Regions from separate parts of the Streptomyces changanensis genome, predicted to be linked through region 2. Evidence: riboswitches for the same ligand, from Rfam matches in the RefSeq annotation. Region 2 holds a riboswitch; each other region holds the start of a gene.

Region 1 (7,457 bases), 3.9 Mb from region 2:
CCGGGACGCCCGCTCGGACACGGAGGCACGATGCTCGGACGGACCGGACGACTCCTGCTGTCTTTTGTCATGCTCATGTCTGCCCTGACGGTCGGCGTGGTCACCACGGCCGGCACCGCCCACGCCGACGGCTGCTACACGTGGTCGCGCACGCTCTCCCAGGGCGCCTCCGGCGCCGACGTCACCCAGCTGCAGATCCGCGTCGCCGGCTACCCCGGATACGGGGCCGTCCTCGCCGTCGACGGCTCCTACGGCCCGGCCACCACCGCGGCGGTCAAGCGGTTCCAGGCCGCGTACGGCCTGACGGCCGACGGCGTCGCGGGCCCCGCCACCTTCAGCAAGCTGTACGCCCTCCAGGACGACGACTGCACGCCCGTCCACTTCGGCTACGCCGAGCTGAACGACTGCAACACCACCTGGTCCGGCGGGGCCGTCAGCGCCGCCACCGCGAAGTCCAACGCGCTGCGCACGATGTGGAAGCTGGAGGCCCTGCGCCACGCGCTCGGCGACCAGCCCATCACCGTGACCAGCGGCTTCCGCTCCCACGCCTGCAACGACGCGGTCGGCGGCGCGTCGGGCAGCCGCCATCTGTACGGGGACGCCGCCGACCTCGGCGCGGGCCCGCACTCGCTGTGCCGGCTCGCCCAGCAGGCCCGCAACCACGGCTTCAACGGCATCCTCGGCCCGGGCTACCCCGGGCACGGCGACCACACCCACCTCGACCACCGGGCCGACCGGTTCTGGTCCGCCTCCGGCTGCGGCATCTGACGGCCGCGGCGCCGACGTCGCGGCATGACGGCCCGCGGCGCCGACGCCGCGGCGTCAGACGGCCGTGGTCGTCGTCCGGCGGCCGCGGCCCTCACGGCCCCGGGCGCGGCGGCAGGCGGCGTGGACCGCCCAGCCGGCCGCCGCGCCGATCGCGTACCAGAGCAGGTCCGGGGCGTGGAACGAGGTGCCGAGGACCAGCGGCGCCAGCCGGCTGTGGGCGGCGAGCCCGGCCGGTACGCCCGTCAGCTGGAACAGCTCCACCGCGCACGAGAACGCCAGCGCCGCCCCGGCCGCCGCCACCGGCCGCAGCCGGGGCGCGACCAGCACCACCAGCGCCACGACGAGCACGGTGTACAGCGCGTCCCCGGCGTACGTCGCCCAGGCGCCCGTCGCCGCGGACCTGGCTCCCAGGCCCGCGGCGACGGTCAGCGCGGCGGCGGCGCCGGCCGCGAGCCGCGTGGGCAGCGTCCCGGCGCTCCCCGTCAGAAGTCCTCGTCCAGGTCGACGGAGCCCTCCACGGCCACCTGGTACGCGGACGGGCGGCGCTCGAAGAAGTTCGTCAGCTCCTGGACGCCCTGGAGCTCCATGAACGCGAACGGGTTCTCCGAGCCGTACACCGGGGCGAAGCCCAGGCGGGTGAGGCGCTGGTCGGCGACGCACTCCAGGTACTGGCGCATCGACTCGGTGTTCATGCCCGGCAGGCCCTCGCCGCACAGGTCGCGGCCGAACTGCAGCTCCGCCTCCACGGCCTCCTTCAGCATGTCCGTGACCTGCTGCCGCAGCGCGTCGTCGAAGAGCTCCGGCTCCTCCTTGCGGACGGTGTCGACGACCTCGAACGCGAAGTTCATGTGCATCGTCTCGTCACGGAAGACCCAGTTGGTGCCGGTCGCCAGCCCGTGCAGCAGACCCCGCGAGCGGAACCAGTAGACGTACGCGAAGGCGCCGTAGAAGAACAGGCCCTCGATGCACGCGGCGAAGCAGATCAGGTTCAGCAGGAAGCGGCGCCGGTCGGCCCGCGTCTCCAGCCGCTCGATCTTCTCGACCGAGTCCATCCACTTGAAGCAGAACTGCGCCTTCTCGCGGATGGAGGGGATGTTCTCCACGGCGTCGAACGCGGCCGCGCGGTCCGCCGGATCGGGGAGGTAGGTGTCGAGCAGCGTCAGGTAGAACTGGACGTGCACGGCCTCCTCGAACAGCTGCCGCGAGAGGTAGAGGCGCGCCTCGGGGGAGTTGATGTGCTTGTAGAGCGTCAGGACCAGGTTGTTCGCCACGATCGAGTCGCCGGTCGCGAAGAAGGCGACCAGACGGCCGATCATGTGCTGCTCACCGGGAGTGAGCTTGGCGAGGTCGGCGACGTCCGAGTGGAGGTCGACCTCCTCGACGGTCCAGGTGTTCTTGATGGCGTCCCGGTAACGCTCGTAGAAGTCCGGGTAGCGCATGGGGCGCAGGGTGAGTTCGAAGCCCGGGTCGAGCAGGTTCTTCTCGGTGTGGGGGGACATCACTGACAGGCCTCGCAGGACTCGGGGTTCTCCAGGGAGCAGGCGACGGCGTCGGGCTCGGACACCTGCTGGGCGGGTACGGGGGCGGCGGCGGACGCCTGGGCGGCGCGGGCGATCCGGGTCGCCGGGCGGGAGCGCAGGTAGTACGTCGTCTTCAGCCCCTGCTTCCAGGCGTACGCGTACATCGACGACAGCTTGCCGATGGTCGGCGTCTCCAGGAACAGGTTCAACGACTGCGACTGGTCCAGGAACGGCGTGCGGGCGGCGGCCATGTCGATCAGGCCGCGCTGCGGGATCTCCCACGCCGTGCGGTACAGGGCCCGCACGTCGGCCGGGACCCAGGTGAAGCCCTGCACGGAGCCGCTGGACTCGCGCAGCGCCTCACGGGTCTGCGCGTCCCACACGCCGAGCTTCTTCAACTCGTCCACCAGGTAGGAGTTGACCTGGAGGAACTCGCCGGACAGCGTCTCGCGCTTGAAGAGGTTGGAGACCTGCGGCTCGATGCACTCGTAGACCCCGGCGATGGAGGCGATCGTCGCCGTCGGCGCGATGGCGAGCAGCAGCGAGTTGCGCATGCCGACCTCGGCGACGCGGGCGCGCAGCGCCTCCCACCGCTCGGGCCAGGCCAGTTCGACGTCGTAGTGGTCGGGGTGGAGCACGCCGCGCGCGGTCCGCGTCTTCTCCCACGCGGGCAGCGGGCCGTGGCGCTCGGCCAGGTCGGCGGATGCCTCGTACGCGGCGAGCATGATCCGCTCGGCGATCCGCGTCGACAGGGCGAGCGCCTCGGGGGAGTCGAACGGCAGCCGCAGCCGGAAGAAGACGTCCTGGAGGCCCATCGCGCCCAGGCCCACCGGGCGCCAGCGGGCGTTGGAGCGGCCCGCCTGCTCGGTCGGGTAGAAGTTGATGTCGACGACCCGGTCGAGGAAGGTGACGGCCGTGCGGACGGTCTCGTCCAGCCGCTCCCAGTCGATGGAGTCACCGGTCACGAACGCGCCGAGGTTGACGGAGCCCAGGTTGCAGACCGCGGTCTCGCCGTCGTCCGTGACCTCCAGGATCTCCGTGCAGAGGTTGGAGGAGTGGACCGTGTGGCCCGGCTCGGCGGTCTGGTTGGCGGTGCGGTTGGCGGCGTCCTTGAACGTCATCCAGCCGTTGCCGGTCTGCGCGAGCGTCCGCATCATCCGGCCGTACAGGTCGCGGGCCGGCATCGTCCGGCGGGCCAGGCCCTTGGCCTCGGCGGCGCGGTAGGCGGCGTCGAACTCCTCGCCCCACAGGTCGACCAGCTCGGGGACGTCCGACGGCGAGAAGAGCGACCAGTCGGCGTCGGCGTTGACGCGGCGCATGAACTCGTCGGGGATCCAGTGCGCCAGGTTGAGGTTGTGCGTGCGCCGGGCGTCCTCGCCCGTGTTGTCGCGCAGCTCCAGGAACTCCTCGATGTCCGCGTGCCAGGTCTCCAGGTAGACGGCGGCCGCGCCCTTGCGCCGCCCGCCCTGGTTGACGGCGGCGACGGACGCGTCCAGCGTCTTCAGGAACGGCACGATGCCGTTGGAGTGGCCGTTGGTGCCGCGGATCAGCGAACCGCGGGCGCGGATCCGCGAGTACGACAGACCGATGCCGCCCGCGTGCTTCGAGAGCCGGGCCACCTGGTGGTAGCGGTCGTAGATGGAGTCCAGCTCGTCCTGCGGGGAGTCCAGCAGGTAGCAGGAGGACATCTGGGGGTGCCGGGTGCCCGAGTTGAACAGGGTCGGCGAGGACGGCAGGTAGTCGAGGCGGCTCATCAGCCGGTACAGCGCCTCGACCTCGTCCAGGGCGCCCGCCGAACGGTCGGCGGCCAGGCCGCAGGCGACCCGCAGCAGGAAGTGCTGCGGGGTCTCGACCACCTTGCGGGTGAGCGGGTGGCGCAGCAGGTAGCGCGAGTACAGGGTGCGCAGGCCGAAGTAGCCGAACCGGTCGTCGGCCGCGGGGTCGATCACGGCGTCCAGCCGGTCGGCGTGGCCCGCCACGAGCTCGGCGGTGCGGTCGGCGATGAGCCCCTCGCGGTGGCCGACGGCGACGGAGGCCGAGAAGCACACCGCGCCCTGGCCCGCCGCCTCGTCGGCGATGGTCCGGGTCAGGAGCCGCGCGGCGAGCTTCGAGTACGCGGGGTCCTCGGCGATCAGTCCGGCCGCCGCCTCGGTGGCGAGCTCCCGCAGTTCGGCCTCGTCCGACCCGGCGTGCCGGCCGCGCAGGGCGGCGGCGGCGACCCGGCCGGGGTCGGCGTCGGGGAGGTCCGCGGTGAGGTCGGTCAGGGTCCGCAGCAGCGCGGTCCCGGGCGCGTCGACTTCGGTGGCTGAAGCCGGATCCGCTGGCGCGATGGTCACGTGGGGGCTCTCCCTCGCTCGGCTCGGGGTCCCGCGGGCGGGGGCGGGGGAGCGGGGCGCGCCTCACCCCGGGCACGGGGGCGTGCGTGACCGCGTCCACCGGCCCACTCCGCGAGGCCCGGACGTCTGGGCACCCGGGCCGGACGGTCCGGGCGCGCTGCCGGCAGGTCGTCGGACTCGCGGGTACGCGAAGGGCACACCGGTACACCGTTGCGGGACAGTTCCGGACTCTCACCGGATTCCCCTGCTGCGACAGCGAGGACGAGCATACATGTGGGGGGCACCCCTCACGGCACACCCCACATGTTGTGTCAGAGTGTCGGCGCGTACGCGAACAGTGGCAGCCCGGGGAGGGGTTCCGGCCCCGGCGGAGGGGTCCGCGCGGGGCTGCCACGGGGCTCTCGCGGGACCGGCGCGTGGCCCCTCGGGGAGGGCCGGCGCGGGCGGACACGGGGGCCGTCACGGGCCGCCGCGGGGCTCCCGCGAGCCCGCGGGGGCGGCGCGGCCGGGGTGGTGGGGCGGGGTCAGCCGCTCACGCCCACGCCGTTGTCGGGCGCCCCGTCACCCACGGGAGGCAGGTCCCCGCGCTCCACGGGCGCGCCGCCGGTGCCGCCGGGGCCGCCGCTGCCGGCCGTGCCGCTTGTGCCGCTCGTGCCGCTCGTGCCGCTCGTGCCGCCGGGACCGCCGTTGCCGCTCGTGCCGCCCGAGCCACCCGACCCGGGCGGGCGTTCGGGCAGTACCTCTGCCAACTCCTCGTCGGAGGCGCGGTGCGCCCGCTCGGCGGCGGCACGCAGGGTGGCGCGGTCCACGGCGGCGCGGTCGGCGCTCACGCGGATGCGCAGCCCGCCCTCGACGCGCAGGTACTCGTGTGCCGTGTCCCCGGAGCGGTACCACAGCGCCCCGTCCGCTGCGCACGGCCCGCCACCGGCCGCGCCCGTGCCGGTCGACGGGGCGGGTGGGGCCGACGGGACGGCGGCGCAGCCCACGTCCTCGAGGCGGCCCCGCTCGACGCCGAGGGTGAGCGTGCCGCCGCCCTTCGAGACGTACGACGCGGAGAAGCCGTCGTCGCCGAGGACGCCCACCGACTGCTCGGCGAGGTCGAAGCCGTCGGCCTCGGTCACGTACACGTGTTCCGCCCTGGTCTGCAGGGCGGCGGCGCGGGCCTCCAACTCCGCCCGGTCCGGGGCGCCGGAGCCGGCCACCTGCGTGCCGCAGCCGACGAGGAGCAGCAGCGGCGACGCCAGGGCGGCCAGGAGCGCCGGGGTGCGCCGGGGGCGCGGGGGGAGCGGTGCGGGCACCGGGCGTCGTGTCATGCGCACATCCTCGCCTACCGGCCCGGTACCGGACGAGGGCCCCCGTCGGCCCGGTACGCGCACGAGGGCCCCCGCCGCCCTGCCGGGACGGTGCGGGGGCCCTCGCCGCGGGGCGGTCCGGGGTTCAGTGCCCGGTGCCGACCTTGGGCATCGTCCGGCGGACGCCCGTGTCGCCCACGTCGGCGGTGTAGTCGCCGGCGGTCGTCTCGTCGACGCCCTCCGGCGCCCGCACCGCCCGCAGCGCGAACGTGAGGACCACCGTGACCAGGAGGTTCAGCACGAAGGCGGTGAGGCCGATGTACCCGATCTCCCCGATGCCGGGGATCTCCGCCGACGAGCCGCCGAAGTGCTTCTGCGTGGGGCCGGCGACGTTGTACGCGGTCCAGGTGCCGTACACCATGCCGACCGCCCAGCCACCGAGCAGCGCCCAGCGGTGGAACCACCGGGTGAACAGGCCGCCGACCAGCGCGGGGAAGGTCTGGAGGATCCAGATGCCGCCGAGGAGCTGGAAGTTGATGGCGACCGTCTTGTCCATCGTGAGGACGAACGCCAGCGCGCCCACCTTGACCAGCAGCGACACCAGCTTGGACACCTTGGTCTCCTGCTCCGGGGTGGCGTCCGGCTTCAGGAAGTCCTTGTAGATGTTGCGGGTGAAGAGGTTGGCCGCGGCGATCGACATGATCGCGGCCGGTACGAGCGCGCCGATGCCGATGGCGGCGAAGGCGACCCCGGCGAACCAGTCGGGGAACATGTCCTCGAACAGTTGCGGGATGGCCAGCTGGCCGTTCTGCACCTTGATGCCCGCGGCGATCGCCATGAAGCCGAGGAACGCCAGCAGGCCCAGCATCAGCGAGTACAGCGGCAGGATGGTGGTGTTGCGGCGAATGACGTCACGGCTGCGGGACGACAACGTCGCGGTGATGGAGTGCGGGTACATGAAGAGCGCCAGCGCCGAGCCGAGCGCCAGGGTCGCGTACGTCCACTGGCCGGCCTCGCCCGGCACCAGCGCGCCGCGCGGCTTGTCGGTCGCCGGGTTGACCTGGGCGTAGGCGTCGCTCGCGGCGCTGAAGATCGCGTCGAAGCCGCCGAGCTTGATCGGGATGTAGATGATGGCGACCGCGATGACCAGGTAGATGAGCGTGTCCTTGACGAACGCGATCAGCGCGGGGGCGCGCAGCCCGGAGGAGTACGTGTACGCGGCGAGGACGCCGAAGGCGATCAGCAGCGGGAGGTCCTTGACGAACCAGTGCGTGGACTCGCCGCCGCCCACGCCCATCACGTCCAGCACGGCCTGGATGCCGACCAGCTGGAGCGCGATGTACGGCATGGTGGCGAGGATGCCGGTGAGGGCGACCGCCAGCGACAGGCCCTTGGAGCCCCAGCGGCCGCGCACGAAGTCGGCGGTGGTGACGTAGCCGTGCCGGTGCGACACCGACCACAGGCGCGGCAGGAAGGTGAAGATCAGCGGGTAGACGAGGATCGTGTACGGCACGGCGAAGAAGCCGGCGGCGCCCGCCGCG
Region 2 (7,457 bases):
CTGCCCGTTCTGCATGAGCCTGTGGGTCGGTACCGCGCTCACCGCCGGCCGCTGCGTGTGGCCGCGGGCGACCCGCACCGTCACGGCCGTCATGGCGTCCCTGGCCGGCGCGGACGCCCTGCAGCTGGCCTACAGCGGGCTGATGGACAAGGTCACGGGCGGGGAGTGAGCCCGGCCCGCCGCGCCAGGGCGGGGGGCGGGGGACGGGTCAGGGGCCCGGCCGTATCGACGGCCGGGCCCCTGACCCACGCGGCGCACGCGGTGCCACGTGCGGTGTCGTGTGCGGCGTGGACCGCGGGTCACACGCGGCGCCACCGCGCCATCGCGAAGGAGAACAGCCCGAACAGCGTGAGCCCCGACGCGACCAGTACCAGCAGCCACGGGCCGACCGGAGTCGCGGCGAAGGACCGCAACGCGTCGTCCAGCCCCTTCGCCTCGTCCGGCTCGTAGGTCAGGGCGGCGCGCACCACGAAGACGCCGACCACCGCGAACACGGCGCCGCGCGCGACACCGCCGCCCACCCCGGTCACGTCCGTGAACTGACGGGCCCGCCGCGACATCGTGCCGACCTTCAGGTGCTTGCGGTACTTGCGCAGCGCCGCCCGGACGGCCATCCAGACGCCGACGACGACGATACCGACCCCGACCAGGCCCACGATCCACCGGCCGCCGGGCAGCTCCATCGCCCGCGCGGTGACGTCCTCGGACTGCTGGTCGCCCGAGCCGCTCCCGCTGCCGCCCTCCCCACCGGCGAACGCCAGCACCGAGTAGGCGACGAACCCGTAGAAGACGCAGCGGACGGCGGACATGAGGCGTTTGCGCGCCTTGTGCCCGCCTTCGCCCGCGGCGCCGAACAGGGCCTCCGAGAGCCGCCACAGCGCCATGCCCACCAGGCCGATGCCGACGGCCCACAGCAGCGGCGAGCCCATGGGCTGCTTCGACAGCTCGGCGAGCGCACCACCCCGGTCCGCCTGCTGGTCACCCTCGCCGAACGCGATCCGCACGGCGAGCAGCCCTATGAGTACGTAGAGAACACCCCTGGCGGCGAGCCCCCACCGCGCCGCGACACCGACCGCCGAACTGTTCGCCGCGCCGCGCGCCGACATGCGGCCGGGCAGCGAGAACATGCGTGTGTTCATTTCATCCTCCCGGGGTCGCCTGCCCCCGCCGGCGGCGCGGAAACGGGCACCGGTGTCACAGCCAGCCGTTGCGCCGGAAACCGCGGTGGATGAGGACGCAGGCCGCCGTGATCACGGCGAGCGTCAGGGGGTAGCCGAACCGCCAGCGCAGCTCCGGCATGTGCGTGAAGTTCATCCCGTACACCCCGCAGACCATGGTGGGGACGGCGATGATCGCGGCCCAGGCGGTGATCCTGCGCATGTCCTCGTTCTGCGCGACGGTCACCTGCGCGAGGTGCGCCTGGAGGATGGAGTCGACCAGGCCGTCGAAGCCCTGGATCTGCTCGGTGACGCGGGCCAGGTGGTCCGCGACGTCACGGAAGTACGCGCGTATCTCCGGGTCGACCACCCGGCTCGTGCCCGTCGACAGCAGGTGCAGCGGACGGCCGAGGGGGACCACGGCCCGCTTCAGCTCCAGCAGTTCCCGCTTCAGCTGGTAGATGCGGCCCGGGTCGACGGGCTTCGACCCGCGCGGCGCGAACACGTCGATCTCCACCTGGTCGATGTCGCTCTGCACGGCGTCGGCGGTGGCCAGGTACTCGTCGACGACGTGGTCCGCGATCGCGTGCAGCACCGCCGAAGGCCCCTTGGCCAGCTGCTCGGGGAGGGCCTCCAGGGTCTCGCGCAGCGGCCCCAGCGAGCCGTGGCGGCCGTGCCGGACCGTGACGACGAAATCGGGGCCCGTGAAGACCATGAGCTCGCCCGTGTCGACCACCTCGCTCACGGCGCTGAGCGCCTCGTGCTCGACGTAGGTGACGGTCTTGAAGACGGCGAACAGCACGTCCTCGTACTGCTCCACCTTGGGCCGCTGGTGGGCGTGCACGGCGTCCTCGACGGCGAGCGGGTGCAGGCCGAACAGCTCGGCGACGTCCGCGATCTGCTCCGTGGTCGGTTCGTGCAGACCCAGCCACACGAATCCGTCACCCTGCTTCCGCACCCGCCGTACGGCCTCCCCGACGCCCTCCGCGCACTCCTGCCGCACCCCGCCCCGGTAGACGACGCAGTTGACGACGCTGCTGCCGAGCGGCGACCGGGCGGGGTGGCTGAGGTCGACTCGCCGCCCGCCGCGGGCGAGGCGGGCGACCTTGCGCAGGCTGCCGACCATGGACATGCGGTTCTCCTTCGCCGGGACCCGCACAGTGTGCCACCGCCGGCCCCCCGCGCGCCTCCGTCCGGCCGACCGCCGGGGCCGGCGCCGGTGCGCGCGCCCGGGTCGTGCGTTCGCGGCGTGCGCCCGGGGCGCTCCCGGATCCGGTCGGGAAGGACACGCCCGGCCTCATCGAGGTGCCCGGTCGTCGACGCCGGACAGCCGGCTGCGGGCCGTCGCGACCACGGGCCCGTGACCGTGGCGCCCGGCTCCCACACCGCGCCGTCCCTGTCGGCGCGGTACCCGCCGGCGGCCCGCTGCCTACGCCCGGTACGGCCGTCGGCGGTGCGGCGGCCCTTTCCTGTCCGGGGCGGGCCGCACGTCCCCGCACCGGCCCCCCAGTGACCCGGACGGCGCCCCCGCGGGCGGGCCTCACGACCCGGCGTGCTCCCGTACGGGTGCCGCCGGTGCCGCCGGTGCCGGTGGTGCGTCCGGGAGGAAGGTCACGTGCGGCGCCCCCGTGCGCGGATGGACCTCGACCTCGGCGCTCACGCCGTACACCTCGGCCAGCAGGTGCGGCGTGAGCACGTCGACCGGTGTTCCGGCGGCGGTGACCTCGCCGTCGCGCAGCACGTACAGGCGGTCGCAGTGGTACGCGGCGAGGTTCAGGTCGTGCAGGGCCACCAGGACCGTCGCGGGCAGCCGCCTGAGCAGGCCGAGCACGTCCAACTGGTGCCGGACGTCGAGGTGGTTGGTGGGCTCGTCGAGGACCAGCAGGGACGGCTGCTGGGCCAGGGCCCGCGCGATCAGCACCCGCTGGCGCTCACCGCCCGACAGCCGGTCGAAGGACCGGTCGGCGAAGTCGACGGCGTCCACCGCCGCGAGCGCCGCCTCGACCAGCCGGACGTCCTCGGCGTCGTCGCCGTCGAGCAGCCGCTTGTGCGGGGTCCTCCCCATCGCGACGACGTCCCGCACGGACAGGTCGAAGTCCGCGGCGGACTGCTGCACGACGGCCGCCAGCGTCCGGGCGAGGCGCCGGGGCGGCAGGCGCCAGGCGTCGGCGCCGTCGACGCGGACCAGTCCCGCGTCGGGGCGCAGGACCCGGTAGACGGCCCGCAGCAGGCTGGACTTGCCGCTGCCGTTGGGGCCGACCAGCCCGACCACCTCGCCCGGGCGGGCCGTGAGGGAGACGTCCCGCACGAGCCGGTGGGCGCCGGCGGTGAGCGTGACTCCCTCGACGGAGAGCTCTGTCGCGGTGGTCATCCCACCACTCCCCGGTCGCTGGCGCGCCGGGCGTCGCGCCGCATCAGCCACAGGAAGAACGGCCCGCCGCACAGGGCCGTGAGGATGCCGACGGGGATCTCCATGGGCGCGGCCACGGTCCGCGCCGCGATGTCCGCCCAGACGAGGAAGACCGCCCCGCCCAGCGCGGCCGTCGGCAGGACCCGGCGGTGGTCGCCGCCGACGAGGACCCGCACCATGTGCGGCAGCATCAGCCCGACGAAGCCGATCGGTCCGGTCGCCGCCACCATGACCCCCGTCACCAGGGAGAGCAGCACGAACATCCGGGCCCGGAACCGGGCCACGTCCAGGCCCATCGTCGCGGCGGCCTCCTCGCCCGACAGCAGCAGGTTCAGCGACCGCGCCTGGACCAGCAGCACGCCGATCCCCAGCAGCAGCGCCGCCGCGGGCAGCCACAGGCCGGCCCACCGGACGCCGCCGAGCCCGCCGAGCGTCCAGGCGAGGACCGCGCGGGCCTGGTCGCCGGTGCCGGAGGTGAGCAGCAGCAGGTCCACGACCGCCGTGAGGACCGCGGCGACGGCCACGCCGGACAGCACCAGCCGCACGGAGGTGATCCGCCCGCCCGCGCGGGCGGTGGCGTACACGACGAGCAGGGCGAGCAGGGCGCCGGCGAAGGCGGCGACCGACAGGGACAGCGCCCCGAAGACGCCGAGGCCGAGGACGATGACGCTGACGGCGCCGAGCGCCGCCCCGGACGACACGCCCAGCAGGTACGGCTCGGCGAGCGGGTTGCGCACCAGTGCCTGCAGGGCGGCGCCCACCACCGCGAGACCCGCGCCCGTGACCACGCCGAGCAGTACGCGTGGCGCCCGCACGTCGAGCACGATCGTCTCGCGCGCCCGCGACCACGTCGGCTCGGACCAGTCCGCGCCCAGCGCGTGCGTCACGATGCCCCACACCTCGCCCGGCGGCACGCGCACCGAGCCGATGGCCATGCCCGCCGTCGCGGAGACCACCAGCAGGACGCCGAGGAGGACGAGGGTGAAGGCGAACGAGGCACGGCGGGGCCCGCCGCCGCCCGCCCGGCCCCGGGGGCCGGGGTCGGTGCGGTCGGCGGGGGCGGCGGGGGCGGTGGCCGTCACCGGAACCGCTCGGGGTGCAGGGCCTTGGCCAGGTCCCCGACCGCGTACGGCGGGCGGACGCCGACGAGCGTCGCCGTCAGCGGCAGCACCACGAACCGCTTGTTCCTGATCGCGGGCACGTCGGCGAGCGCCGGTTGCGCCAGCAGGAACCGCTTCTTCTGCTCGACGCCGCCCGCGCCCGCGTAGTCGTAGATCGCGATGACCTCGGGCTTGCGCGCGACGACCTGCTCCCACGACACGTCGCCGAAGACCTCGTCGAGGTCCGCGAAGACGTTCCGGCCGCCGGCCAGCCGGATGATCTCGGTGCCGAGCCCCTTGCCGCCGGCCGTGAACGCCGCCTTGTCGCCGCTGTCGTAGACGAACACCGGGACCTGCGGGGCGCCCTTCACCGCCCGCGTCGCCTCGTCGATGCGCGAGCGGAGGTCGGCGACGAGCGCGTCGGCCCGCTCCGGCACGCCGAAGATCGAGCCGAGGGTACGGATCTCCTCGTACGTGTCCCGCATGGACACGCTCCTGCCGCCGCAGTACTCGCGGTTCAGGTACGTGTCGATCCCCGCGTCCCGGAACGCCGCCCGGGAGCGGCCCGCCTTGTCGTCGAACGCGCTGGCGTAGCCGCCGTACACGAGGTCCGGTTCGGCGTCGAGGACCGTCTCGAAGGACGGCTCCTTCTCCGCGAGTCGGGGGACGGCCGCGAAGTCCTTCCGGTACTGGGGCAGGACCGCCGAGTCGGGGAAGGCGGTGCCCACCATGCGGTCCTTCAGACCGAGGGCCAGCAGCAGTTCGGCCGGGTGCTGGTGGATGGTGACCACCCGCTCCGGCGGCCTGTCGTACGTCGTGCGCGTGCCGCAGTTGTCGACGGTGACGGGGAAGCCCTTCGCGGGCCGCGCCGCCGCGGACGGGCGGCCGTCGTCCGCGCCGCGCGAGGTGCCGCAGCCGGACAGCAGGGTCGCGGAGAGGACGGCGGCCAGGGCCGCCGCGCCCAGGGCGCGCCCGCGCGCCCGGGCAGGGGTGGGGAAGGGGGGACGGGACGAGCCGTCGTACACGTGAAGCCTCCTGCGGAGTCCGCGCTCCTCGGATCGGGCCCGCGACAGGCCAGTGTCCTGACTCCCGGATCGACGTTCCCCCGGCCTTCCCGCGCGTGCGCAGTGGCCTTCCGGTGGGGTCCACTCCCCGGTCACAGTGGCGGGACCGTGCCGGAATCGCACCGGCTTCCTGTCTCCCGTCGCGGTGATGACCAGATGATCCTACGATTCGCCACGTCAGGGACGAAAGGGCGCACGGCCGGAACCGTGCGCCCCGCCGATCCGTCAGCCTGCCCGCACCGCACCACGAGCCGCTCGGCGTCCTGGTCGTAGGGCCGGCCGTCGAAGCCGCCGAAGAAGTTCGACCCGGGCGAACCCCGCCCCCTCCAGCAGTCGGCGCAGCTCCGCCGCGCTGCGGACGAACCGGACCAGGGTGGCCCGGGACACCCGCTCGCCGCGCACCAGCGCCCAGTCCCGCCGCGCCGGCCCGCCGCTCGGCCGTACGGAGTTGTACGGACCGCCGTACGGACCCGTCCGACCTGCGGGTCTCCCCTTCCCGAGTGCCCCACCCGGGTGACTTCCTGATGGGGCGCCACCGGGGCGCACACCGATCGGAAGGACACCACCATGCGGACACCCACCCTCCTGCGGACCCGTGCCGGACTGGCCACGGCGGCGGCCGTCGCCCTGACAGCCCTCACCGTCGGCGCGGGTACGGCCGAAGCGGCCGGCAGCCACATCTCCTCCAACAGCGGCGGCGCCAACCTCCGCACCTGCGCCTCCACCTCCTGCGGCTCCCTCGGCTACCTCACCAACGGCACCGGCGTGTCCATGCAGTGCTGGCTCGACAGCCAGTGGGTCTACCCGCCCAGCGCGAACTACGCGTCGAACCGCTGGTTCCGGGTGAGCAGCCACAAGGGCACCGGCTACGTCCACTCGTCGCTCGTGGCCAACCAGACGGCCGTCGGTCACTGCTGACCCGTCCCGCGCTCCTCGCCGGGCCGCCGTCCTCGCGACGGCGGCCCGGCGCACGCGTGTCGGTGCCCGCGGGCCGCCGGGCCGGAGCCGGTCCGGGCGGGAGCCGGTTCGGGCCGCGGGGTTTGGCGCCGGGCGGCGGGGCCAGACGGGGTGTCAGGGAGGGGGTGCCGCGTGACCGTACCGCAGAGGACGACGAGGGCGCCGAGGGCGCCGAGAGCCCAGAGGGTGCCGAGAGCGCGGAGGGCGCCGAGGGTGCCGGGGGCACGGCGGGCCGGCTGGCGGGACGTGGTGCTCGCCCTGGGGCTGGTCGGGGTGGCCGTCGGCGGGCTGGCGTTGCTGGTGCGCACCGTGTGGCACGTGCCCGACGGGGCGTTCGGCCCCGTCCTGCTGCTCGTCATGGTGGTCCTCGCGGCCGTCGTGGCGGGCCGGGCCGCCACGCGCCGCGCCCCCGGCCGGGCGGCGATCCCGGCGCAGGCCCCGCCCCCGGGCCCCGACGAGGTCACGGCGGTGCTCCCCGTCGAAGGCGCCGCGCCGGCCCCGCCGGTACCCCGGCTGGACGGCGACAGCGTCGACCACGAGGAGGTCGACGCGTACGGCTTCGAGCACACGGTGGCCGCGCTGTGCGTACGGGACGGCTGCACGCGGACGGAGGTGTCCGGCGGCCCGGGCGACCTGGGTGCCGACGTCGTGGCGACGGCACCCGACGGCCGCCGGCTGATCGTCCAGTGCAAGCAGTACGCCGCCGACAATCCCGTCGGCTCGCAGGACCTCCAGCGCTTCGGTGGCACCTGCTTCGCCGTCCACGGGG
Region 3 (7,457 bases), 5.7 Mb from region 2:
ACCAGGGCGGCGGTGAGGAGCGCGGTGGCGCACAGCAGGACGAGGCGGGTGCGGCCGACGTGCACGCCGAGGGACGCCGCGGCGTCCTGCCCGAAGGCGAACGCGTCGAGGGTCCTGCCGTGGGCCAGACAGACGGCGAGGCACACGGCGAGGACGGCCGCGCACAGCCACACGTCGTCCCAGCCGGCGCCGCCGAGCGAGCCGAGCAGCCAGAACAGCACGCCGCGGGTGGTCTCGGCGTCGGCGGAGGTGACGACGACGAAGGAGGTCAGCGCGGAGAAGAGCTGCATCGCGGCGACACCGGAGAGGACGACCCGGTCGGTGGTGCCGCCCAGGACATGGCTCAGCAGCAACATCAGGGCGAAGGAGCAGACCGCGCCGGCGAAGGCACCCGCGGAGAGCGACAGCGCGCCGCCGCCCGCGCCGAGGACCACGACGAGCACGGCGCCGGTGGAGGCGCCGGAGGAGACGCCGAGGACGAAGGGGTCGGCGAGCGGGTTGCGCAGCAGCGACTGCATGACGGCGCCGCACACGGCGAGCCCGGCCCCGCACACCGCGGCCAGCAGGGTGCGGGGCAGCCGCAGGTTCCACACGATGCCGTCGCGGATCGGGGACAGCCCGGAGGGGGCGCCGCCGAGGTGCGAGGCGACGACGGACCACACGTCGGCGACGCCGAGGTCGGCGGGGCCGACGGTGATGGTGAGGGCGACGGAGACGGCGAGCACCGCGAACCCCGCCGCCGAGCGCAGCAGGGCGGCGGTCACCGGGACAGCCCGAACCTGCGGATCGCGGCGGCGACCTGCTCGATCCCCTCCACGGTGCGGATCGTCGGGTTCATGGCCTGGCCGCTGAGCAGCACGTACCGCTTGTGCCTGACGGCGTCCATGTTCCTGGTGACCGGGTTCGACTCCAGGAACGCGATCTTCTTGGTGGCGCTCTCCGCGGTCTGCGACCGGCGGGTGAGGTCGCCGATGACGAGCACGTCGGGGTCGCGATCGGCCACGGTCTCCCAACTGACCTGCGGCCACTCCTCCGTGGTGTCGTCGAGGACGTTCCTCGCGCCGAGCGTGCGGGTGATGACGCCGGGCGCACCGCAACAGCCAGCCATGTACGGGGACTCGGCGTTGGCGAACCAGTACATGAGGGTGACGTCCGACGCGTCGAGGCCCTTCTTCGCCGCGGCGGTGCGGGCGTCGAGCCGCTCGACGAGCTCCTCGCCGCGTTCCTCGACGCCGAAGACGCGGGCGAGGTCGCGCACCTCCCGGTGGATCGTCTCCATGGTGAGCGGAGCGGTGCGCACGCCGTCACCGCCGCCGGTGTTGTCCTTGCCCGCGCAGTCCGACGGGGAGAGGTACGTCGGCACGCCCAGCTTCTCGAACTGGTCGCGGGTGGCGACGCCACCATTGCCGAGGGTGGAGGCGAAGGAGGCGGCGACGAAGTCCGGTTCGGTGTCGAGGACCCGCTCGAACGAGGGGTTGTTCTCCGCCAGCCGCCGGACGCGGGCGTTCTCCTTCTCCAGCCCCTTCATCACCGGGTCGGTCCAGGTGGCGGTGCCGGCCATGCGGTCGGCGAGGCCGAGGGAGAGCAGCGTCTCCGTGGTGCCCTGGTTCAGGGACACGGCCCGGCGGGGACCGTCGCCGCGGACCTCCACCTCGCGCCCGCAGTTGTCGAGGGTGCGGGCCGCGCCGGAGGCGGACGCGGACGGGCCGGAGGCACCACCGGCGCATCCGGTGAGCAACAGGGCGCCGCAGAGCAGGGCGGCGGGCAGGCGGTGCTGGCGTGGCGGCAGGGGCACGGGGCGTCCTCGGTTCGTGGCCCATGCGCGGGGCCGTCCGTAACGGGCGCCAGCAGGTCTTCGGACTCGGGATCGACCGGACGCGGCGCCTTCCCGGGCCGGTCAGTGCCCAGTGGCTCGTGCTGCCGCGCCCGTCACCCTCACCGCTGCGCGTCAGTTCCGGATTCGCACCGGATTCCCTGACCCAGGTACCGCGGGTACTGAGTTCGACTGGCCACGGCAAGGTAACACGGTGGTCGCAGGCCGCAACCGGCCGGGCGGGCCCGCGGCCGGGCGGGGTGTCGACGGGCGTCGGTCGGCGTGCGTCGGCGTGCGTCGGCGGGACCCGGTGGGAGGCGGGCGCCGGCGGCCGGCGTCGGCGGGGGCGGGCGGGCCCCCGCGGGCGCCGGCGGGCGGGCGTGGGCGGGATCGGCGATCCGGGCGCGGCGGGCGTTGGCGGGCGGGGGCTCAGCGAGCCGGACACCGGCAGGCAGGTGTCAGCGGGTCGGATGCCTACGGCAGGTGTCAGCGGGTCGGATGCCTACGGCAGGTGTCAGCGGGCCGCGCGCCGGCGGGCGGGATCAGCCGGCGGACCGGGCGTAGTCGCCGAAGCCCGTCCAGTCCAGGGCGACGCAGGGCTCGTCCCCCAGCACCCAGGCGTCGTGGCCGGGCTCGACGGTGAAGAAGTCGCCGGGCCCCACCTCGGCGCTCTCACCGCCGCCGTCCATGACGATCCGCATCCGGCCGCTGACCACGTAGCCGGTGTGCGCCGCCTGGCAGCTGTCGGTACCGGCGAGCGGCCTGACGTGCTCGGTCCACCGCCAGCCGGGTTCGAAGACGGCACGCCCGACGGGACCCTGCCCCGTCGTGATCAGGTCCAGCCTGCCCTTGCCGTCCTCGAAGGGACGGGTCTCGTCGGCGGCGTCGAAGTTCCTGCAGACGATGGCTGTCATGGTGCGCCTCCCCGGGAGAGGGTCGGTCCCCGAGTCCTCCTCCAGGCTACGCCGCGCCGGTGCGTCAGGGGTGCTCCAGGTAGCGGGCGAGTGTGCCGCGGCTGCGGCGGAGGGCGTCGATGCGTGCGTCCGCGGCCGCCAGCTCGCCGTGCAGGACGTCCCGGATCTCGGCGCACCAGTCGAAGCCCAGGCCCGGCCCCTCACCCCGGGCGCAGGGCAGGACCGTGCGGATCACGTCCGTGGAGAGCCCGGCGGCGAGCAGCGCGCGCACCTGCCGGACGGTGGGCACGGCGCCCTCGTCGTAGTCGCGGTACCCGTTGCCGCGCCGGACCGAGGTGAGCAGCCCCTGCGCCTCGTAGTAGCGCAGCAGCCGCGTGGCGACGCCGGTACGCCGGGACAACTCCCCGATCAGCATGGCCCCCTGCCTTCCCCGCCTTGACCTTCGCACCAGTGTGAAGCCCTAACGTCGGTTCGGGGCGCGGGAATTCCACCGCCGGTCCCGCGCCCGCGCCACCTCCACCGCCACCGGCCCCTCTCCCCCACCTCACACCCCTCACGCACCAGGAGTGATCCATGACGTCCACGACCTCGTTCGCCGTGCACCGCGACGGCCGGGCCTCGACCGCAGCGGAGCTGGCGCCGCTCGCCTTCGCCGGGTACGCCCACTTCACCGCCGCCCAAGTGCGCGGCGGTCGGATCCGCGGCCTCGACCTCCATCTGGAACGGCTGCGGTCGGCTTCCCTTGAGCTGTTCGGCCGGGCGCTGCCCGACGCGACGGTCCGGTCCCACCTGCGGACCGCCCTGGAGGCGGGGCCCGCGGACGTCTCGCTGACCGCCACGGTCCACTCCCCGGCGGGCGAGTTCACCGTGGCCGACCCGGACGAGACACCCGCGCTGCTGGTCCGTACCGGGCCGCCGGCGCACGGACCCGCCGGCCCGCTGTCGCTGGAGCCGGTGACGCACGAGCGCTTCCTGCCGACGGTCAAGCACGTGGGCGAACCGGCCAAGACGCACCTGCTCCGTCGGGCCGCCGCACAGGGCTTCGACGACGCCGTGTTCCTCGACCGGCGGGGCCGGCTCAGCGAGGCGACGATCTGGAACCTGGCGTTCTGGGACGGCACGTCGGTGGTGTGGCCGGTGGCCGACATGCTCCACGGCACGACGATGGGCGTGCTGCGGCGCGCCCTGCGCCGGCTCGGCGTCCCGCAGCGCCGGCAGGAGGTCACCGCCGCCGACCTGCCCGCGCTGGCCGGGGCCGTCGTCATGAACTCGTGGACGCCGGGCGTCCCGGTCCACCGGATCGGCGCCGCGGAACTGCCGGCGGCCCCGTCCTTCGTGGACCTGCTCCACCGCGCGTACGCCTCCGAACCACCCACCGCCCCCTGACACCCGGACAACCGGGTCTTCCGGCTCGCCGGAGCGGGTGCGCGCCGGACGCGGCGGCCCGGTGGATCACCGAACCGCCACCCGAACCGCCACCCGGACGGCACCCCGTCCGCGCACGGCCGGGCACCGCGCACCGTGCATGGCGCCTCGTGCGGGCGCGGCCCCGGACGGGCCCGGGCGGGCGGCCTGTACGGCACCCGTGCGGGCCTGTACGGCGGGGTGTGCCGTGGGGCGCGTACGGCGGCCGGTGCCGACGGTCCGTGCGGCACCCCGTGTCGTCGGGGGGTTCTTGCGGCACCCGTGTCGGCGGGAGGACGGCGCCGCCCCCGACACCCACCGCTCCGGGGCGCCGAGTACCGGGCGGGTGCCGCGGACCCGTTCGAGCAGCCCGGGGCGCGCGGACCGCGCCCCGGCGCGTGCGCCGGGGCGACACTGGCGCGTGCGAGGAGCGCGCGGCAGGGCACGTACCGGTGTCCGTACATCCATCCGGGCGACGGTGGTGCGAAAACGCGGACGCCGGCGGGCCGCGGGTGGGAGCCTCACCGACTGACCAGCCGCCGTGCGGGCGGCGTCCGGAGAGGAGTTCCCCAGGTGACAGGCAGCAGTATGCGGGTCGGTGGACGGCGGGTCGCGGCCGTCCTGGCCATGGGCGGCGGGCTCATGCTCGGACCGGTGGTCCCGGTCCAGCCGGACTCGCCCGACGGGCTGGGACTGTCGGCACGCACCACCACCGCCGACCGCCTCACCGAGCCGGTGTCCGCAGCCGTGGGCACGGCGGAGGACCTCACCACCCTCACCCCGCCGGGTGGCGGGAGCGCCTGACGGACCGGCGTCGGTCACGGGCCTCGGGCGGCCGACTGCTTGGCGGTCCGTCAGGCGGCCGGACGGCGGCCCGTCAGCCGAGGTCCGCGAGGAGCCGGCGCGCCTGCCCGGCGGCGTACGGGTGCCCGGAGTCGACGGCCGTACCGAGCGCCGCCCGGGCCCCCTCGACGTCGCCGTGCGCGGTCAGCAGGAGACCGAGGTCGAGGGCGGCACGCGGGGCGAAGTCCCGGTGGCCGAAGTCGACGGCCCGCTGGTAGGCGGCCCGGGCGCCCTCGACGTCGCCCTGCTCCTTCAGCAGGAAGCCGAGGTTCGCGGCGGACATGGAGCGCACCTCGGGGTGGCCGGAGTCGATCGCCCACTGGTACGCCGCCCGTGCCTCCTCCGGGTGCCCCTGCCGCTTGAGGACGTAGCCGAGCGTGAAGGCGGCGCCCGGAGCCTCCTCGGGGTGGCCGGAGTCCATCGCCGCGCGCAGCGCCTCACGGGCGCCGCCCACGTCGCCCAGGTCGGCCAGCAGGTTGCCCAGCAGGGCGGCGGCCCGGGGAGCGGCGTCGGGGTGGCCGGAGTCGAGGGCCGCGCGGTAGGCGGCCCGTGCGCCGTCGGTGTCCCCGAGCCGGTGCAGGAGGGAGCCGAGGTTGGTGGCGGCCAGCGGGCCGGCGTCCGGATGGCCGGAGTCGACGGCGGCGCGGTAGGCGGTGACCGCGCCGTCGGGGTCGCCGTGGGTGGCCAGCAGGGCACCGAGGTTGGTCGCGGCCATCGCCGCGGGCCCGGGACACCCGGAGTCGACGGCCCGCTGGTAGGCGGCCCGGGCGCCCGCGACGTCCCCGTCCTTCTCCAGCCACATGCCGTGGCTCAGGTCGTAGCCGGCCTTCCGGTACGCGTCGCCGCCGTCGTCCATGTCCCCGCGCGTCCTTTCCCCGAGCCGGCGCCCGCGTCCGTTCACCATGCGTGCCACCGTCCGGCGCGCCACTGCTCGGGTGCCACCGTCCACGCGTGCCACCGCCCGCGTCGACGGACGCCGGCGATACCCGGCGGTGCGGGGCGGTGCAGACCGGCGTGCAGGCCGGCGTGCGGGCCGGTGGTGCGGCCGGTGGCGCGTTCCCGCGTGGGTGCGGGCCGGGCGGCGGCGATCATCCTGCCATGGAACCGGCCGCGGCCCCGTCGCGTCCTCGGCACCGGACCGCGGCCACCCGGACCGGGCGGACAGCCGGCAGGTGGACACGCTGCGCACCACCTCCAGCTGGTTCGACTGCTGGACGCGGGGCTCCCTGCACGCGGGCGGCGACCACACCTGGTACGGGACCACCGGTGACGACCGCGGAGCCTCCGGTTTCGTTCCCGCCTCGGCGGTGCACACGCCGCCCTCACTCGACGCCGACCCGTCCGCGCACGGCCTGCGCCGCTGCTGACCCCCGTACCGAAGGCAACCAACCCGGCTCGCCTTCGAGTTGAGCCGCCCGACCCACGGTTTTCGGACGTCAGGGAATTTCCGCGGAGCGTCGGGAACTCCCTCCGGTTCTCCCCCGACTCCTGAGATGGGGCCGTCGTCCGGCGGCCCCGACAGATGGGGGAGGGCCGAGGGTGTCAGAGCACCGTGCGGGTTCGGAAGCGCCCGGTCACATACCGGAACCCGGCGATCGCTGGCTCCTGGTGGCCGTGGCGGGCATGCTGTCGTTCGTGGCGATGCTCGACATGAACATCGTCAACATCGCCCTGGCGGCGATATCCGAGAGCCTGGACGTGTCGGCCGCGACGGCGCAGTGGGCCGTCCTCGGTTACCAACTACCGGTGGTGGCGCTGCTGCTGCCCGTCGGGCGGTGGCTCGACGGCGTGGGCACGCGGTCCGCGCTGCTCGTGTCGGCCGGTGGCTTCGCCCTCTGCAGCGCGCTGGCCGCCCTCGCCCCCTGGGCGTCCTGGCTGATCGCGGCGCGCATCGCCCAGGGGGCGTTCGGCGCCGTGCTGTTCGTGCTCATGCCGGTCCTGGCGATCCGCTCCGTACGGCCCGAGGCGCGCGGTCGGGCCATGAGCGTCCCGGCGACCCTCGGCCCGCTCGGCGCGGTGACCGGCCCGGCGGTGGGCGGACTGCTCCTGGACCACCTGGGCTGGCGGGCCGTGTTCCTGGTCAAGATCCCGTTCTGTCTGCTCGCGCTCTTCGTGGCGTGGCGGGCCATGCCGAAGGACGGGCGGCTGCGCGCGCTCGACCGCAGGGCGCTCGCCGACACGGTACTGGTCGCCTCCGGCGTGACGTTCCTCCTGCTGTCGCTGACCCTCGCCTACGACGACCGAGCGTGGCTGCTGCTCGCCCTCGCCGCGTTGCCGCCGCTGTGGTGGTGGGCACGTGGCCCGAGCGGCCGCCCCGTGACCGCCGCGATCAGCGCGTCCCGCTCCTACCCGGCGCACGGCGCCGTCCTGGCGCTCGCGGCGGCCTTCGCCGCCATGCACTACGTCACCGCCCTGCACCTCCAACGGGACAGCGGCTTCAGCGCCACCGCGACGGGACTGGCCCTGCTGGCGTTCCCGCTCGG
Region 4 (7,457 bases), 2.9 Mb from region 2:
GGTGCGCATGTCGACCTCGGTCGGGTCCAGGTCGGCGAGCGGGATCACCCGTACGGACTCCGCCGGGCCGCCCACGTCCCGGGCGACGACCACCGGGGTGTCGGGGGCGCGCAGTTCGAGGAGCAGTTCACGGGCCTTGGCGACCTGCCAGTTACGGCTGCGGGAGCCCGGGTTGTACAGGGCGAGCACCAGGTCGGCGGCGGCCGCGGCGCGCAGTCGCTCCGCGATGACCTCCCACGGCTTGAGCCGGTCGGACAGGGACAGGGTGGCGTAGTCGTGGCCGAGGGGAGCGCCCGCCTTCGCCGCCGCCGCGTTGGCCGCGGTCACCCCGGGCAGGACGCGTACCGGCACGTCCGCGTACCCCTCCTGCGACGCGACCTCAAGGACGGCCGTCGCCATGGCGAAGACGCCCGGGTCGCCGCCCGACACCACCGCCACGCGGTGCCCGCGCCGCGCCAGGTCGAGGGCGAACTCGGCGCGCTCGGACTCGACCTTGTTGTCGGAGCCGTGGCGCCGCTGCCCGGCGCGCTCCGGCACCCGGTCCAGGTACGTCGTGTACCCCACCAGGTCGGTGGCCGAGGCCAGCGCGCCGCGCGTCTGGGGGGTCAGCCACAGCGGGCCGGCCGGGCCGGTGCCGACGACCACCACCTCGCCCCGCTCGGGTGCGGCGGGGCCGGTGTCGACGCGGGACGGCAGCACCGCGACGGAGAAGTACGGCACGGTATCCGGGTCCACCTCGACGAGCGGCGCCGTGCGCCGGCCCTCCATGGTGGCGCGCTCCACGTAGTGGGCGTCGGCCAGCCGGTCCGCGCGCTCCAGGGCGCGGCGCACCGTGGGGAACGTCCGGCCCAGCTTCATGACCACCGCCGAGTCGGTCGCCGCCAGGCGGGCCGTCAGCTCCTCCTCGGGCAGGGTGCCCGGGATGATGGTGAGCACCTCCTCGGCCTCCACCAGCGGCTTGCCGATCGTCGCCGCTGCGGCGCTGACGGAGGTGACGCCGGGCACGACCTCGGTCTCGTAGCGGTGCGCGAGGCGCTTGTGCATGTGCTGGTACGAGCCGTAGAAGAGCGGGTCGCCCTCCGCGAGCACCGCCACGGTCCGGCCCGCGTCGAGGTGTGCGGCGAGCCGGGCGGACGCCTCCTCGTAGAAGTCGTCGAGCGCGCCGCGGTAGCCGCCGGGGTGGTCCGTCGTCTCGACCGTGAGCGGGTACATCAGCCGCTCCTCGACGTGGTCCTCGCGGATGTGGCGCGCCGCGATGGAGCGGGCGATGGAGCGGCCGTGCCGGGCGCAGTGGTACGCCACGACGTCCGCCTCCGCGATGACCTCGACCGCGCGGAGGGTCATCAGCGACGGGTCGCCCGGGCCGAGCCCGACGCCGTACAGCTTGCCGCTCATTCGACCTCACTCGCGATCGCGTTGACCGCCGCGGCGGTCATGGCGCTGCCGCCGCGCCGGCCCCGTACGACGATGTGGTCCAGGTCCGACGCCGCCAGCGCGTCCTTCGACTCGGCCGCGCCGATGAAGCCGACGGGGATGCCGAGCACGGCGGCCGGGCGGGGCGCGCCCTCGCGGATCATCTCCAGGAGGCGGAACAGGGCGGTCGGCGCGTTGCCGATGGCGACGACCGCGCCGTCCAGGCGGTCGCGCCACAGCTCCAGCGCGGCCGCGCTGCGGGTCGTGCCCAGCTTCGCGGCCAGGTCCGGCACGGACGGGTCGGAGAGGGTGCAGACGACGTCGTTGGCGGCGGGAAGCCGCTTGCGGGTGACGCCGCTGGCGACCATCTGCGCGTCGCACAGGATCGGCGCGCCGGCGCGCAGCGCGGCGCGGGCGCGGGAGACGACCTCGGGCGTGTAGGCCAGGTCGCGGACGAGGTCGACCATGCCGCAGGCGTGGATCATCCGCACGGCGACCTGGCTGACGTCGGCGGGCAGCCCCGCGAGATCCGCCTCGGCGCGGATCGTGGCAAAGGACTGGCGGTAGATCTCCGCGCCGTCCTTCTCGTAGTCGAACACTGTGCTCCCGCTCATCTCTGTGCCTGTGCCTGTGCCTGTGCGTGTGCGTTGTGCGTGTGGTGCCTGGGTTGCCTGGTGGGTCAGGTGTTGTGGGTGGTGTCTGTGGGGCTTGCGGCCGGGGCTGGTGGCCGGGTGCCCGGGGCGGTCCGTACGGTGATCTCGTACGTACCGTCACTGGTGGCCAGCGCGTCCACCCAGTCGCCCTGCGGATGCCCGCAGCGCCGGGCGCAGCCGGACCAGTGGACCGGCAGCCCGTGTTCCAGGGGCCGCGCGTCGGCCCGTACGTCGGCCAGGGCCTTGCCGCAACCGGGCCGCCCGGTGCAGGCGCTGACCGACAGCCAGGGCGAACCGGCCCGCACGAGGTACCCCGCCGCCTCCAGCGCCGCGAGGCGCTCCACGGCCGCCGCCCGCCCGGGCAGCCCGGTGACGACGAAGCCGCGCCACGGCGTGACCCGCACCTCGCCGGCCGGACCCGGGTCCAGGGCGCGGAACTGCGCGGTGGTGACCCGCCCCAGCGGCGCCACGACCGACACGGCTCCGCCCTCCCCGACGACCCCCGGCTCGGGCGCCGCGTCCGTAGCCGTACCCGTACCCGTGCCCGCAATCGCCCCAGTCGCCCCAGTCGCCGTCCCCGGCGCCGGCCACGCCGCCTCCGGCCACGCCACCACGCCCGCGTCCGCCAGGTGCCGGGTCACGGCGGTGCCGAGGCCGCAGTCCGCGGGCAGTTCGGCCACCCGCCAGGCACCCGTACCGGCCTCCCGGGCGACGGCGAGGAACGCCCGCGCCACGGCAAGCGCCGCCCGAGGGGCGTCCGCGCCCGCCACCCGCCACGTCCCGCCGACCGCGCCGCCCGCCGTCGCCCCGCCAGCCGCAGCCGTCCCGCCGCCGCCCTCAGCCGTCCCGCCGCCCCCGACCGCCCCGCCGACCGCAGCCGCCCCGCCCGCGTCCCCGACACGCAGTACAGCGCGGCCGTCCGGCTCTGCGAGCAACGTCACATCGGCGCCCAGCCCCGCCACGTCACCGCGCCCGTCGTCCACGGCGAACAGGAAGCGCCCCGAGAGGGCCGTGGTCCACGCCTCGGCGCACAGCAGCGCGTCCAGCTCGCGGGCCCACGCCTGCGCGTCCGCGTGCCCCCGCCCGTCGAGCCCGGCGAGCGGCGAGACGACCATGTTGCGGATCCGCTCGTGCGCCGCGGACGGCAGCAGCCCGGCAGCGTCCAACAGCTCCGCCAGGGCCAGTCCGCAGTCGTCGGGCAGTCCGCGCAGATCGAGGTTGCCGCGCGAGGTGACGCCGAGGTGGCCGTCGCCCAACCGGTCGGCGGCGTCGGCCAGGGCCGTGATCTGATGACTCGTCAGGACGCCGACGGGGAGCCGCAGCCGGGCCAGTCCGCCGTCGTCCGCGCGGTGCAGCCGCAGCGCGCCGGGGCACGCGTCGCCGCGGTCGCGGACGCGTTCCGGTATGTGGGTTTCGCCCCCGTTCCGGGGCTTTGATGAGCTGGGCGGCATGGCGGCGAGCATACGCGCAGCCTCTACTATGCAGACGGCACAGGGTCCCAGGACCCTAGGGAGGAAGCCCGGTGCGAATCCGGCGCGGTCCCGCCACTGTGAGCGGGGCCCCGAGGGGCTCCGCGAGTCAGGAACTCCCGCCACCCACGACCACCCGGGGCGAGGACACCCCGAGGAAGGCCCGGCACGCCGTGATCCTGCTGCTGTCGCACTCCGACACCGACCTCCTGAGCGCCCGCGCGGCCGGTGGCCCGGTCGAGTACCGGTTCGCCAACCCCGCCCGCCTCCCCGTCGACGACCTGCCCGGCCTCCTCGACGGCGCCGACCTCGTCGTCGTGCGCCTCCTCGGCGGCATCCGCGCCTGGGAGGAGGGCCTGCAGACCCTCCGCGAGTCCGGCAAGCCGCTCGTCGTCCTCACCGGCGAACAGGCCCCCGACGCCCAGCTGATGGAGACCTCCACCGTCCCGATCGGCATCGCGGCCGAGGCGCACGCCTACCTCGCCCACGGCGGCCCGGACAACCTCGAACAGCTCGCCCGCTTCCTCTCCGACACCGTCCTGCTCACCGGCCACGGCTTCGAGCCCCCGGCCGCCGCCCCCACCTGGGGCCCGCTGGAGCGCACCGCGCGGAGCACCACCGGCCCCACGGTCGCCGTGCTGTACTACCGCGCCCACCACATGAGCGGGAACACCGCCTTCGTCGGCGCCCTCTGCGACGCCATCGAGGACGCGGGCGGCCAGGCCCTCCCGCTGTACGTGGCGTCCCTGCGCGCGCCCGAGCCGGAGCTCCTGGAGAGCCTGCGGACGGCCGACGCGGTCGTCACCACCGTCCTCGCCGCCGGCGGCACCAAGCCGGCCGAGGCACAGGCGGGCGGCGACGACGAGTCGTGGGACGCGGGCGCGCTCGCCGCCCTCGACGTGCCGATCCTCCAGGCCCTGTGCCTGACCGGTTCGCGCGCCGCCTGGGAGGAGAACGACGAGGGCCTCTCGCCGCTCGACGCCGCCAGCCAGGTCGCGGTGCCGGAGTTCGACGGCCGGCTCATCACCGTGCCGTTCTCGTTCAAGGAGATCGACGCCGACGGCCTGCCCGCGTACGTCGCCGACGCCGAGCGCGCCGCGCGCGTCGCCGGGATCGCCGTGCGCCACGCGCGCCTCCGCCACATCCCGAACGCCGAGAAGCGCCTCGCGCTGGTCCTCTCCGCGTACCCGACCAAGCACTCCCGCATCGGCAACGCCGTGGGCCTCGACACCCCCGCCTCCGCCGTCGCGCTGCTGCGCCGGCTGCGGGAGGAGGGGTACGACTTCGGCGACGAGGACGTCCCGGGCCTCGCCTCCGGTGACGGCGACGAGCTGATCTACGCCCTCATCGAGGCCGGCGGCCACGACCAGGAGTGGCTGACCGAGGAGCAGCTGGCCAGGAACCCGGTCCGCATCCCGGCCGCCGACTACAAGCGCTGGTACGGCACACTCCCCGAGGAGCTGCGCGCGCAGGTCGAGCAGCACTGGGGCCCGCCGCCCGGCGAGATGTTCCTCGACCGCTCCCGCAACGCCGACGGCGACATCGTCCTCGCCGCCCTCCGGCGCGGGAACCTGCTGATCCTCATCCAGCCGCCGCGCGGCTTCGGCGAGAACCCGATCGCGATCTACCACGACCCCGACCTGCCGCCCTCGCACCACTACCTGGCCGCCTACCGCTGGATCGGCACCCCCCAGGCCGACGGTGGCTTCGGCGCCGACGCCATGGTCCACCTCGGCAAGCACGGCAACCTGGAGTGGCTGCCGGGCAAGAACGCCGGCCTGTCCGCCGCCTGCGGCCCCGACGCGGCCCTCGGCGACGTCCCGCTGATCTACCCGTTCCTCGTCAACGACCCGGGCGAGGGCACCCAGGCCAAGCGCCGCGTCCACGCCACGCTCGTCGACCACCTCGTCCCGCCGATGGCGCGCGCCGAGTCGTACGGCGACATCACGCGCCTGGAGCAGCTGCTCGACGAGTACGCGCAGATCTCCTCCATGGACCCCTCCAAGCTGCCGGCGATCCGCGCGCAGATCTGGACGCTGATCCAGGCCGCGAAGCTCGACCACGACCTGGGCCTGGAGGACCGGCCGGACGACGACGGCTTCGACGACTTCCTCCTCCACGTCGACGGCTGGCTCTGTGAGGTCAAGGACGCCCAGATCCGCGACGGCCTGCACGTCCTCGGCGGCGCCCCGACCGGCCCGGAGCGCGTCAACCTCGTCCTGTCGATCCTCCGCGCCCGCCAGATCTGGGGCGGTACGCAGTCCCTGCCCGGCCTGCGCGAGGCGCTCGGCCTGGACGAGTCCGCCGCGACCCGCACAGCCGCCGACGAGGCGGAGGCCAAGGCCCGCGCCCTGGTCGAGGCGATGGAGGCCGCCGACTGGGACCCGGCCGCCGTCGCCTCCGTGGCCGAGGGCCACGACCGGGCCGTCGCCGACATCCTCGACTTCGCCGCCCGCCAGGTCGTGCCGCGCCTCGCCGCCACCACCGACGAGCTGGACCACGCCGTCCACGCCCTGAACGGCGGGTTCGTCCCCGCCGGACCGTCCGGCTCCCCCCTCCGCGGCCTGGTCAACGTCCTGCCGACCGGCCGGAACTTCTACTCCGTCGACCCCAAGGCCGTCCCCTCCCGCCTCGCGTGGGAGACGGGTCAGGCGCTCGCCGACTCCCTCCTGGAGCGGTACCGCGCCGACAACGGCGACTGGCCCACCTCCGTCGGCCTGTCCCTGTGGGGCACCAGCGCGATGCGCACCGCGGGCGACGACGTCGCCGAGGCGCTCGCCCTGCTCGGCATCCGGCCCGTCTGGGACGACGCGTCCCGCCGCGTCACCGGCCTGGAGGCCATCCCGACCGCCGAGCTGGGCCGCCCCCGCATCGACGTGACGCTGCGCATCTCGGGCTTCTTCCGCGACGCGTTCCCGCACACCATCGGGCTGCTCGACGACGCCGTCCGCCTCGCCGCCTCCCTCGACGAGCCGGCCGCCGACAACTTCGTCCGCGCCCACGCGCGGGCCGACCTCGCCGAGCACGGCGACGAACGCCGCGCCACCACCCGCATCTTCGGCTCCCGCCCCGGCACGTACGGCGCGGGCATCCTCCAGCTGATCGACTCCCGCGACTGGCGCACCGACGCGGACCTCGCCGAGGTGTACACGGTGTGGGGCGGTTACGCGTACGGGCGCGGCCTGGAGGGCAAGCCCGCCCGCACCGAGATGGAGACGGCGTACAAGCGCATCGCGGTGGCGGCCAAGAACACCGACACGCGCGAGCACGACATCGCCGACTCGGACGACTACTTCCAGTACCACGGCGGCATGGTCGCCACCGTCCGCGCGCTCAAGGGCACCGCGCCCGAGGCGTACATCGGCGACTCGACCCGCCCCGAGACCGTCCGCACCCGCACCCTCGTCGAGGAGACGTCCCGCGTCTTCCGCGCCCGCGTGGTGAACCCGCGCTGGATCGAGGCGATGCGCCGCCACGGCTACAAGGGCGCGTTCGAGTTGGCCGCGACGGTCGACTACCTCTTCGGGTACGACGCCACGACCGGCGTCGTCGCCGACTGGATGTACGACAAGCTCACCGAGACGTACGTCCTCGACCCGGAGAACCGCGCCTTCCTCCAGGAGGCCAACCCGTGGGCGCTGCACGGCATCGCCGAGCGGCTGCTGGAGGCCGAGTCGCGCGGTATGTGGGCCAAGCCCGACCCGGCGGTCCTGGAGCGGCTGAAGCAGGTGTTCCTGGAGACGGAGGGCGACCTCGAAGGGGGTGGCGACGAGTGAGGCTGAGCGTCGGCGGTGAGGACAAGGAGCTGTCGGAGCTGCTCGACAGGGCCCTCACGGAGTTCAACGCCCGCGCCACCGGCGTGGCGGACGAGGGCGAGCTGTCCGTGCGGGCCACCGACGACACCGGCGCGGTCGTCGGCGGC

The links. Region 2 has a riboswitch for cobalamin ahead of NRO40_RS02495 (ABC transporter substrate-binding protein). Riboswitches for the same ligand answer to the same signal wherever they lie in the genome.
Region 1: it holds a riboswitch for cobalamin, as region 2 does, so the genes downstream of both, NRO40_RS20040 (ribonucleoside-diphosphate reductase subunit alpha) here and NRO40_RS02495 (ABC transporter substrate-binding protein) in region 2, are expected to answer to the same signal.
Region 3: it holds a riboswitch for cobalamin, as region 2 does, so the genes downstream of both, NRO40_RS27520 (ABC transporter substrate-binding protein) here and NRO40_RS02495 (ABC transporter substrate-binding protein) in region 2, are expected to answer to the same signal.
Region 4: it holds a riboswitch for cobalamin, as region 2 does, so the genes downstream of both, cobN (cobaltochelatase subunit CobN) here and NRO40_RS02495 (ABC transporter substrate-binding protein) in region 2, are expected to answer to the same signal.

The regions. Positions count from the first base shown of each region.
Region 1 is NZ_CP102332.1:4,479,230-4,486,686, forward strand. Features, by position in the region: gene NRO40_RS20025 (D-Ala-D-Ala carboxypeptidase family metallohydrolase) at 31-768, shown strand; gene NRO40_RS20030 (ribosomal maturation YjgA family protein) at 823-1,254, opposite strand; gene NRO40_RS20035 (ribonucleotide-diphosphate reductase subunit beta) at 1,251-2,267, opposite strand; gene NRO40_RS20040 (ribonucleoside-diphosphate reductase subunit alpha) at 2,267-4,624, opposite strand; cobalamin riboswitch at 4,770-4,897, opposite strand; gene NRO40_RS20045 (hypothetical protein) at 5,149-5,937, opposite strand; gene mctP (monocarboxylate uptake permease MctP) at 6,062-7,457, opposite strand, start outside.
Region 2 is NZ_CP102332.1:574,726-582,182, reverse strand. Features, by position in the region: gene NRO40_RS02520 (DUF1360 domain-containing protein) at 1-169, shown strand, start outside; gene NRO40_RS02515 (DUF1206 domain-containing protein) at 300-1,139, opposite strand; gene NRO40_RS02510 (magnesium and cobalt transport protein CorA) at 1,195-2,289, opposite strand; gene NRO40_RS02505 (ABC transporter ATP-binding protein) at 2,698-3,528, opposite strand; gene NRO40_RS02500 (FecCD family ABC transporter permease) at 3,525-4,649, opposite strand; gene NRO40_RS02495 (ABC transporter substrate-binding protein) at 4,646-5,692, opposite strand; cobalamin riboswitch at 5,723-5,901, opposite strand; gene NRO40_RS02490 (SH3 domain-containing protein) at 6,299-6,649, shown strand; gene NRO40_RS02485 (restriction endonuclease) at 6,902-7,457, shown strand, end outside.
Region 3 is NZ_CP102332.1:6,278,591-6,286,047, reverse strand. Features, by position in the region: gene NRO40_RS27525 (FecCD family ABC transporter permease) at 1-764, opposite strand, end outside; gene NRO40_RS27520 (ABC transporter substrate-binding protein) at 761-1,789, opposite strand; cobalamin riboswitch at 1,830-2,025, opposite strand; gene NRO40_RS27515 (cupin domain-containing protein) at 2,356-2,727, opposite strand; gene NRO40_RS27510 (MerR family transcriptional regulator) at 2,792-3,142, opposite strand; gene NRO40_RS27505 (aminotransferase class IV family protein) at 3,301-4,113, shown strand; gene NRO40_RS27500 (hypothetical protein) at 4,705-4,935, shown strand; gene NRO40_RS27495 (tetratricopeptide repeat protein) at 5,009-5,830, opposite strand; gene NRO40_RS27490 (hypothetical protein) at 6,147-6,341, shown strand; gene NRO40_RS27485 (MFS transporter) at 6,514-7,457, shown strand, end outside.
Region 4 is NZ_CP102332.1:3,506,179-3,513,635, forward strand. Features, by position in the region: gene NRO40_RS15545 (precorrin-2 C(20)-methyltransferase) at 1-1,395, opposite strand, end outside; gene NRO40_RS15550 (precorrin-8X methylmutase) at 1,392-2,027, opposite strand; gene NRO40_RS15555 (cobalamin biosynthesis protein CobG) at 2,093-3,529, opposite strand; cobalamin riboswitch at 3,540-3,672, shown strand; gene cobN (cobaltochelatase subunit CobN) at 3,709-7,311, shown strand; gene NRO40_RS15565 (GNAT family N-acetyltransferase) at 7,308-7,457, shown strand, end outside.